Regions from separate parts of the Bacillus sp. AK031 genome, predicted to be linked through region 1. Evidence: predicted binding sites of a transcription regulator. Region 1 holds the regulator's gene; each other region holds the start of a gene.
What was found. Region 1 encodes Rex, which represses fermentation and respiration genes when NADH is low (regulators of the CRP and FNR family bind a similar motif). Its sites were predicted from a motif close to TTGTGAAATATTTCACAA; they were not measured.
Positions count from the first base shown of each region.

Region 1 (3,283 bases):
TTTCCCTCTCGAACATTTCTGCTTTCATTTCGAGGAACTGACTGTAGTTACCAAAATATTTTTTTGAGTTGGCACGTGATACTTCATATACCTGGTTAACGACTTTGTCCAGAAAGTAACGGTCATGGGAAACGATGAGAATCGCACCCTCATAGCCTTGGAGATACTGTTCCAGCCAGGAAAGCGTATCGATATCCAGGTGGTTGGTAGGTTCATCGAGAATGAGGATATCCGGCTTTGTCAGGAGCAATTTTCCCAGAGCAAGCCTTGTTTTTTGCCCTCCGCTAAGGGTGGCAATCGGAGTACTATAATCAAAGTCTGCAAAATTCAATCCATGAAGGACAGACCGGATGTCGGCCTCGAATTGGTATCCGCCGGATTCTTTGAATTTAACTTGAAGTACATCATATTCTTTTAGCACTCTATTATATTTCTCTTCGTTTTCATAAACGGACGGGTCTGCCATTTCCTGTTCAAGTTTGCGCAGGTCACCCTCAAGTTTGCGCAGATCATCAAAAACAGACAGCATTTCGTCCCAAATGGACAGGCCTGATTCCAATCCGGTATGTTGAGCCAGGTAACCGGTCGACACTTCTTTCGGTTTAATGATCTCTCCTGAATCATATGACATCTGCCCGGAAATAATCTTTAATAACGTCGATTTTCCTGCACCATTACGGCCGACAAGGGCAATTCTATCCCGGTTTTGTATTTCGAGTTTTATATTGGATAATATCAGATCGGCGCCGAAGGACTTCACAATCTGGTTCACTTGTAACAATATCAATTCATTCACCTCAATCTATCAGGCTCTTTCCGCTGCTCCCATGGATAGAAAGAGCACGAAGAAAGCATGAAAAACATTCATCTTTACTAGATAGTGTATCGTAAAATCAAGGATGACGGCAATATTAAGACTTTTGGATTAACAGACAGGATTTTGAAAATGGTGTATGATAAGAGAGAATCCTGCACATTGGGAGATTATGAACATTTTATTATATTCCATGAAAAGGAATTGACATATCGGCACTGCAGGCACAGAATGAAAAGATGACTTCCCGCATTCATATGGAAGCGTTATCAGAAGGAACGCATGAATTTGGGAGAGGTAAGCTAAAAGCTCTAGCGAATTAAATTGTGGGGGAATGGCAATGAATCCGGAAAGTACAAAGATTCCACAAGCGACAGCTAAACGGCTGCCGTTATACTATAGATTTATCAAAAACTTACACTCATCCGGGAAACAAAGAGTGTCTTCAAAAGAGTTGAGTGAAGCGGTAAAAGTAGATTCGGCAACAATCAGGAGAGATTTTTCCTATTTCGGGGCGTTAGGAAAGAAAGGGTATGGATACAATGTTAACTATCTGTTATCTTTCTTCAGGAAAACCCTCGACCAGGATGAATTGACCAAGGTCGTATTGATAGGGGTCGGAAATTTAGGGACGGCATTCCTTCATTATAATTTTATCAAGAATAATAATACCAAAATTGAGATGGCCTTCGATGTCGCACCGGATAAAGTCGGTTCGGTTATCAGTGATGTGCCGGTGTACAGCCTTGATGATATGGAGAAATATATTGAGGATAATGGCATAGAAGTGGCCATTTTGACCGTTCCTGTCGGTTCTGCCCAAAGCATTACGGACAGGCTCGTCCAATCCAATATTAAAGGTATACTTAACTTCACGCCGGCAAGGCTGACGGCTCCCGATCATATCAGGATCCATCACATCGATCTTGCCGTCGAGCTGCAATCTCTGGTGTATTTCTTGAAAAACTATTCCGGGGATGACACGGAACTGTCACAAGAAGGAAATAGAACATAATAGCAAAAACAAACCTGATAAGTTATGATAGAACGAGGAGGTGAACGTTATGCCACTAGGACCAGGTAGCCTCATATTGATCGCAATCGTTGCTCTATTGATTTTCGGACCGAAGAAATTGCCGGAATTAGGTAAAGCGATGGGAAATACTTTGCGTGAATTCAAAAACGCAACAAAAGGCTTAGCAGATGAAGATGATGATAAAAATAAAGACGCTAAGTAAATGTAAGGATTGAACGCTATGAGTCATAATGAAATGACAGTTTATGAACATATAGGAGAACTCAGAAAACGGCTCATGTTTGTAGTCGTTTTCTTCATGTTGGCGTTTATAGGCAGCTTCTTTTTGGCAGAACCATTAATCAGGTATCTGCAGCATGCAGATGAAGCGAAAGAGCTGACGATGAACGCTTTCAGGCTGACAGACCCGTTAAAAGTTTATTTGGAAATGATGGTGTTCATAGCACTGATCATCACATCTCCGCTTATCCTTTTTCAATTGTGGTCATTCATCAGTCCAGGATTGCTTGAAAGAGAAAGAAAAGTAACCTTAAGCTATATCCCGATCTCCTTGATTCTTTTCCTTGGGGGACTGTCCTTTGCTTATTTTGTCCTTTTTCCTTATGTAGTCCAGTTCATGATGAATCTGTCGGATGAACTGAATATACAGACGGTGATCGGCATCAATGAATACTTTCATTTTTTATTTCAGCTGACACTTCCATTCGGATTTTTGTTTCAGCTTCCGGTGGTCATGCTGTTTTTGACCCGCCTGGGAATCATTACGCCGATGTTCATGTCGCAGATGAGGCGTTTTGCATACTTTATCCTGCTGGTGATTGCTGCATTCATCACACCGCCGGATATCGTATCCCATTTGATGGTGACAGTTCCGTTACTGTTCTTATATGAAATCAGTATTTGGATCTCAAAGATCGGTTATAAGAAAGTCCTTGAAGCAGAACAGGAGCTTCAGCGGGAAATTTATGAAGAAGAAAGAAAGAGAGAGGAATAACCTTTGCGGTTGTTCCTTTTTTTATGTGAAAATATTGGAAATTAAGGACGGATACCCAAGAAGACGCTTCCTTTTATTCATACTCTGTAGTGTCATGAATTAGAGAATAGAATGAGGAGGAAGATCCTAGTGAACTTTAACCGGAATTATCATATTGTTGACCCTAAAGATGAAAGGATATTCGGCTTTGGGTTTGGGCGTCCAGGGTTTGGCTTTGGGTTTGGCCGTCCATTCGGCTTTGGGTTCGGGAGGCCTTTTGGATTTGGTTTCGGCTTTCCATTCTTGACTGGACTGGCGGCAGGTGCTTTGCTGGCGCCAAGACCGTATTATTACCCATATCCTTACTATCCTTATGCCCCGTACCCTTACTATTATTAAAGGCTCTATTTTAATAAATTGTTGCTTATAAATAAAGTGGGTGCTCCTGGATAATGGAAGC
Region 1 is NZ_CP096424.1:4,013,973-4,017,255, reverse strand. Features, by position in the region: gene M1E09_RS20440 (ABC-F family ATP-binding cassette domain-containing protein) at 1-787, opposite strand, end outside; gene M1E09_RS20435 (redox-sensing transcriptional repressor Rex) at 1,155-1,829, shown strand; gene M1E09_RS20430 (twin-arginine translocase TatA/TatE family subunit) at 1,879-2,052, shown strand; gene tatC (twin-arginine translocase subunit TatC) at 2,071-2,844, shown strand; gene M1E09_RS20420 (spore coat protein) at 2,974-3,222, shown strand.

Region 2 (3,283 bases), 710 kb from region 1:
ACTGGTGACAACGCCGATCTGCGCTATGGCCATATCCGGCTGTGCATCTACCGTTTTTTCACCCGTGACACTGACGGTCCTGGCATTCTTCATTTCAGAATGATTCCTCATAGGTTGTTGATAATACATCGTCATCACCTAAAAGCATTGGAATGACCTGATTCTTCTTAAATCAGTACCAAAATAGATCCACATGAAACCGTTCCATCTAAACCCTGAAATTGAGCGGCGCCCGATGAATGTTGGGTAGAACCAGAAGGATCTTCCATTCCGCAGCCAGATATACGTATATCGGTATAGACAACCTCTTATTGCACCTGATTCAACTGCGAGTGTACTTGGCCCTTGTGCTCCTTGTGGAGAACCAAGGGATTGTGCTGATGCCTGGGATGGTGTAAAAGACGGAGGAGGACCTGAAGGAGGCTGAGCCTGCCCCTGACCTTGACCCGGCTGTCCAGGAAAACCCTGGCCGCCGCCTGGTGGAAAGGATGGAAAACCTTGCCCCCCTTGGCCGCCTCCTGGAGGAAATCCGGGAAATTGGGAGAATTGACGATAATCGTACATAAACATACCCCTCTCATATATAGTCAATTTCACTATATGCGGAGGGGGAATTATCGGTGCCATTTGTCGAATCAGCTTACTCTTGGAATGCTCTGTTGATTACATTTTTCAAGGTTTGGGCAGAATGGGCAAATTGCTCCGTTTCCTTTTGGTTCAATGGCATCTCAATCACTTTTCTGATACCTTCACGATTGATAATCGCAGGGACGCCGATATAAAGGCCATTTGTGCTGTACTCGCCATCTAACAATGCGGAAACGGTAAGAATGCTGTTTTCATTATTAAAGATAGCTTTTGTGATCCTCACCAGTCCCATCGCGATACCATAGTAAGTGGCACCTTTTCTCTCGATGATATGGTAGGCGGCATCCCTTACATTCACAAAAATCTCATCCAGTTCTTTTTGCGTTTCAGGAGAATCCATATCAATCATCTCACGCAGTGGACTTGCTCCAATGGTGGCATGGCTCCAGACAGGGAATTCAGTATCGCCATGTTCTCCCATTATATAGGCATGGACATTCCTGGCATCAACATCGTAATGGTGCCCCAGAAGATAGCGGAGACGAGCTGTATCAAGGATTGTGCCTGAACCGATTACACGCTCTTTTGGCAGGCCTGAAAAATGCCATGTAGCATAAGTCAATATGTCTACCGGATTTGTTGCAACAAGGAAGATGCCGTCAAACCCGCTTTTCATTACTTCTTCCACAATGTTCTTAAAGATTTTGATATTCTTGTCTACCAGGTCAAGTCTGGTTTCACCAGGCGCCTGGTTAGCTCCGGCGGTAATGACTACAATATCTGCATCAGTGCAGTCACTGTAGTCACCTGCCCAGATTTTCATTGGAGAAGAGAAGGGGAGTCCATGGTTCAAGTCTCTGGCATCGCCATCTGCTTTTTCTTTATTTAAGTCGATTAATACCAGTTCCTGTGCCCCGCCTTGGTTAAGGAGAGCAAAGGCATAACTTGAACCTACAAAACCAGTTCCGATTAATGCGACTTTGTTTTTGTGCTTTGTCATTTTATATCACCCTTATTTTTGGCTTGTTATGTTAGTGATTATTGATTGTGAAGTTTTTCACAATATTAATATATCATAGAAGAATAAAAAAATCATGTGACAAAAATCACTTGAGTTCAAAAACTTTTGCAGGGTGGGGAGAGATAAAGACCATCTGGCCGTGCCCGAAAGCAAATAGCTGGTAAAAAAGCGAGAGATAAAGACCATCTGGCCGTGCCCGAAAGCAAATAGCTGGTAAAAAAGCGAGAGATAAAGACCATCTGGCCGTGCCCGAAAGCAAATAGCTGGTACACAAACGAGAGATAAAAACCATCTAACCGTGCCCGAAAGCAAATAGCTGGTACACAAACGAGAGATAAAAACCATCTAACCGTACCCGAAAGCAAATAGCTGGTAAAAAAGCGAGAGATAAAGACCATCTGGCCGTGCCCGAAAGCAAATAGCTGGTACATAAACGAGAGATAAAGACCATCTAACCATGAACAAAAGCAAATAGATAGCACACAAACGGCGGTAGACATCAATTAAACTGTAAAAAGTGAAGGCATCAGGCGGATGAAGGAACTTAAGCGATGTCAGCAATCCCCATGTATGCAATATGAACAACTCACCCTAAAAGAGAAAAAATTTGACTGATCCATAACAATCATTCCCGCAAATGAAGAAGACGATTCCTGAAAGAAGGGAACCGCCTAATCAGTTTTACATCGTTACTTCTGTATCTGACACCGTTTCTTGTGTCATGCGCTGTTACTTTGCTTTCCTGAAATGCAGCAGGTCATAGATGACGGCCGCATGCCTTTTCCCTCTCAAAATACGTTATAATCTTGTCTAAGAGATTTTAACGCTTTAAAGCGAGAAAAGGGACTGTCCCTCTTAGTGGTTTAAAGCGTTAAAGTATTGGTATATAAAAACAGCCTGGACCGGTGATTTAGGTCCAGGCTGATATCGTTTGAACGTTTGGTTAATGAGGCAGGAATGCCAGCTGATAAAGGAATAAAACAGCGAAAAGGTACACAAGAGGATGAACCTGTTTCCATTGCCCTTTTACCACTTTCAAGAGAGGATAGGAAATGAATCCAAGGGCAATTCCCGTTGCGATACTGGAAGTCAGCGGCATGCTTAGAATGATTAAGAAAGCAGGAAACGCTTCATCAAGCTCACTCCATTTGATATGGGAAATACTTCCCATCATAAGACTTCCAACGATAATCAATGCGGGAGCCGTGATAGCAGATATACCTGACACCGCACTCACCAGCGGGCCAAAGAAAGCAGCCACGATGAATAGAATTGAAACCGTCAAGGATGTTAAGCCGGTTCTTCCTCCTGCAGCGACACCAGCGGATGATTCAATGTAAGCACTTGTCGGGCTTGTTCCAAACATAGAACCGACCGTAGTGGCCACTGAATCGGCAAGCAGGGCTTCTCTTGCACGAGGCATAGACTTTCCTTTCATTAAACCGGCTTGTTCGGCTACACCGATCATTGTTCCGGTTGTATCAAAAATAGTTACTAATAAGAAAGAGAACACGACAGCATAAAGGCTGTGTTGAAATACATCTGCAAAGGCAGTGATTGGGTTTGCTACAATCAAGCCTTCTGGAAGCGAAGGAAGAGAGGTGATTCCTTCAAACTTTAATTCTCCGGTGAAGAACGCAATGATACCAGTGACAATCATCCCTAGGAACAAGG
Region 2 is NZ_CP096424.1:3,303,673-3,306,955, reverse strand. Features, by position in the region: gene M1E09_RS16915 (SIMPL domain-containing protein) at 1-129, opposite strand, end outside; gene M1E09_RS16910 (transporter) at 139-570, opposite strand; gene M1E09_RS16905 (L-lactate dehydrogenase) at 641-1,588, opposite strand; gene M1E09_RS16900 (NCS2 family permease) at 2,553-3,283, opposite strand, start outside.
Region 2: M1E09_RS16905 (L-lactate dehydrogenase) is a predicted target of Rex. The motif match lies at 1,634-1,651, and genes of this name have one in related genera.

Region 3 (3,283 bases), 1.9 Mb from region 1:
CCCGAAGTAAAACGGTTGTGCCATATGGAACCAAGAAGCTTCCATAACCGGCGTGATATCCACTTTGCCCATGAATCCTGCAGCCACTGTTCCGGCAGCAAGCCCTAACAGAATCGCTACTGCTCTAACAAAGCCTTTAAAAAAGCGGAACAATAGAATAATAAAAAGCAGAGTCCCAAAAGCAAGGCCAATATTTGATAGTGATCCGAAATCCGGTGCACCCTCGCCCCCTGCCATATTATTCATCGCTACTGGAATCAATGTAATTCCGATGATTGTAACGACCGACCCAGTTACAACGGGAGGAAAAAAGCGTACGAGCTTGCCAAAATAATTGGAGATCACCATGACGAATAACCCTGAAACTAAAATAGACCCATAGATTGCAGTGATCCCATACTGGCCGCCAATTGCAATCATCGGACCCACTGCCGTAAATGTACACCCAAGAACAACCGGCAGCCCGATACCGAAAAAGCGATTTTTCCAAACCTGTAAAATGGTCGCTATACCGCACATTAGGATATCAATTGAGACTAAGTAAGTCAGCTGCTCTCCTGTAAGTCCTAATGCTGCCCCTACGATTAACGGTACGATAACCGCTCCTGCATACATGGCAAGCACGTGCTGAATAGCTAATGATGATAGTTTAAATGAGTTCATACCGCTGCCTCCTTCAAAAATTCTACTTTTCTATCTTTTAATGACTGAATTCTTGCTAGTGATTCTACTCTGTACCCTTTTTCTTTCAGGAGCCTGCCGCCGTCCTGGAAGGCTTTCTCAATCACGATTCCTATTCCTGCAACCGCTGCCCCTGTTTGCCTGACAATGTCGATTAACCCTTCAGCCGCCTGGCCATTTGCAAGAAAGTCATCGATGATCAGGACTTTGTCGTTCTTATCTATGTACTTACTTGAAACTGTAATCGTATTGGTTTCTTGCTTGGTGAAAGAATAAACCTCTGCAGTCAGCAGCCCTTCCTGCAATGTCAAAGATTTGCGCTTTCTGGCAAAGACAACCGGGACATTCATCGTAAGGCCGGCCATAACTGCAGGGGCAATGCCTGAGGATTCGAGTGTCACGATCTTTGTAATACCTTCACCTGAAAACCTTTTGGAAAATTCCTCGCCGATTTCTTTCATCAATTGAGGGTCGATCTGGTGATTTAAAAAGGAATCCACTTTCAGAACTGAATCGGATAACACGCTTCCCTCTTCGATGATTTTCATTTCTAAGCTTTTCATTTCGTTTTCCTCCTTCCGCCCCTGAACAAAAAAGCTCAAAGGGCATCACACTCTCAATCTGAGCGAGACAATGCCTTTGAGCTTAAATCAAAGAAGTACAGAAAAACAATTCCGTCCATTGCTCACTCATAGTCGAATAATTTACGGTTATCCGGTAGAGACTTGCGGGCCATATTCCCGCCGTTATATGAGTAAGTGTTATTAATTTATCATCAGTATATCAGATTTCCACAAAATTTCAACCTTTATTTCAATCAAACACGAACTATACCACCATAAAAACTTTAATTATTCGTATAATTAACCTTCTTACTATAATGCCATATGTGAGTTTCTTCACATAACCTTCACAATTATTCTTTTGCAGTGTGACATAAATCACAGATAGCTTATTATTTCAGCCCTATTATATAGGTAACAAGATATTGTTTCCAAAATTGAAAGGAGTGAGCCGTATGGCAAACCCGCAGTTAAATCAAAAAACGAAGGTGAAGACTGAAGATTCCTCTTCTTTGAAGGGAACTTTGGCTTCAGTATTATTCCTGGGACTGTTTCTCATTCTCAGCTGGTTTGGTGTTTATTACATTTTTATAGATCGTTTCTAGTGGAAGGGGAAGATTTTTATGCATATGCATCGTTATGAAAAATGGTGGTTAATTTTAGGTACTGGGTCTCTTATTCTTTTCTTAACTATTTTAGGTATCAGCGCATTTCACTCAGGACATACACCTCCAAGTGCTAAAGCTTTTATAGATCCTGAGCAGGTAGACCAGATCGCTCCTTTCAGCGAGCCGGGATTAAAGAAAGTGGAAGGAAAAGATTGGGACTATGAACTGGTAGTGGTAGGCTCGGCTTTCTTCTATTATTCAGGAGATGAAATTGAAGTTCCTTTGGACTCAAGAGTGAAAATCATCGCAACTACTAAGGATGTAGTTCATGGATTTCAAGTCGCTGGTACGAACATCAATATGATGCTTGAACCAGGATTTATCAGTGAATATGTTACTACTTTTGACAAAGCTGGTGAATATCTCGTTTTGTGTAATGAATATTGCGGGGTTGGTCACCATACGATGAAAACTATGATTAAGGTGGTGGACTAAGATGTTATCTAAAGTCGATCGTAAAGACGCACGTTTAGCGCTTGCACATATTTATGTAGCATTCATTGCCCTCGCACTTGGCGGGTTGGCAGGCTTGCTTCAGGTATTAGTCAGATCAGGAAGGTTTACTCTCCCTGCAAATATCGGATACTATCAAGTATTGACGGTTCACGGTGTTTTATTAGGACTTGTTCTAACTACTTTCTTTATTCTGGGCTTCCAGCATGCTGCTATTTCCAGAACTTCCGGAACGTACCGCAAAGGTGCACGGATTTCAGGATGGATTGGTTTCTGGGTAATGCTGCTCGGTACAGCCATGGCAGCTGTTATGATTTTACTTAATGAAGCAACTGTCTTATACACTTTTTATGCGCCGCTACAAGCTCACTGGATTTTCTACCTTGGATTGACTTTCGTTGTTGTGGGAAGCTGGATTGGCGGAGCTGCCATGATCGCTGAGTATATGAATTGGAGAAAACAGCATCCCGGACAGCCTAGTCCCCTGCTGACGTTCATGGCTATTATTAACACTGTTTTATGGATTGTGGCTACATTGGGTGTTGCAGGAACCGTATTATTCCAGCTGCTTCCTTGGTCTCTCGGCCTTGTAGCTGAAGTTGACGTTCTAGTCAGCCGCACACTTTTCTGGTACTTCGGTCACCCGCTGGTATACTTCTGGTTATTGCCTGCCTACATGGCATGGTATGTGATCATTCCAAAGATCATCGGTGGAGAAATTTTCTCAGATTCACTTGCTCGTATGTCATTTATTCTGTTCCTGTTATTCTCAATCCCTGTAGGATTTCACCATCAATTAGTGGAACCGGGCATTGATGCTTCATGGAAATTTTTACAGGTAGTACTGACTTTCATGGTTGTCATTCCTTCCTTGATGACAGCGTTCTCCCTGTTTGCCACCTTCGAAATGTATGGACG
Region 3 is NZ_CP096424.1:1,574,267-1,577,549, reverse strand. Features, by position in the region: gene M1E09_RS07875 (nucleobase:cation symporter-2 family protein) at 1-663, opposite strand, end outside; gene M1E09_RS07870 (xanthine phosphoribosyltransferase) at 660-1,244, opposite strand; purine riboswitch at 1,354-1,455, opposite strand; gene M1E09_RS07865 (cytochrome c oxidase subunit 2A) at 1,700-1,849, shown strand; gene M1E09_RS07860 (cytochrome B5) at 1,868-2,347, shown strand; gene M1E09_RS07855 (b(o/a)3-type cytochrome-c oxidase subunit 1) at 2,349-3,283, shown strand, end outside.
Region 3: M1E09_RS07865 (cytochrome c oxidase subunit 2A) is a predicted target of Rex. The motif match lies at 1,569-1,586, and genes of this name have one in related genera.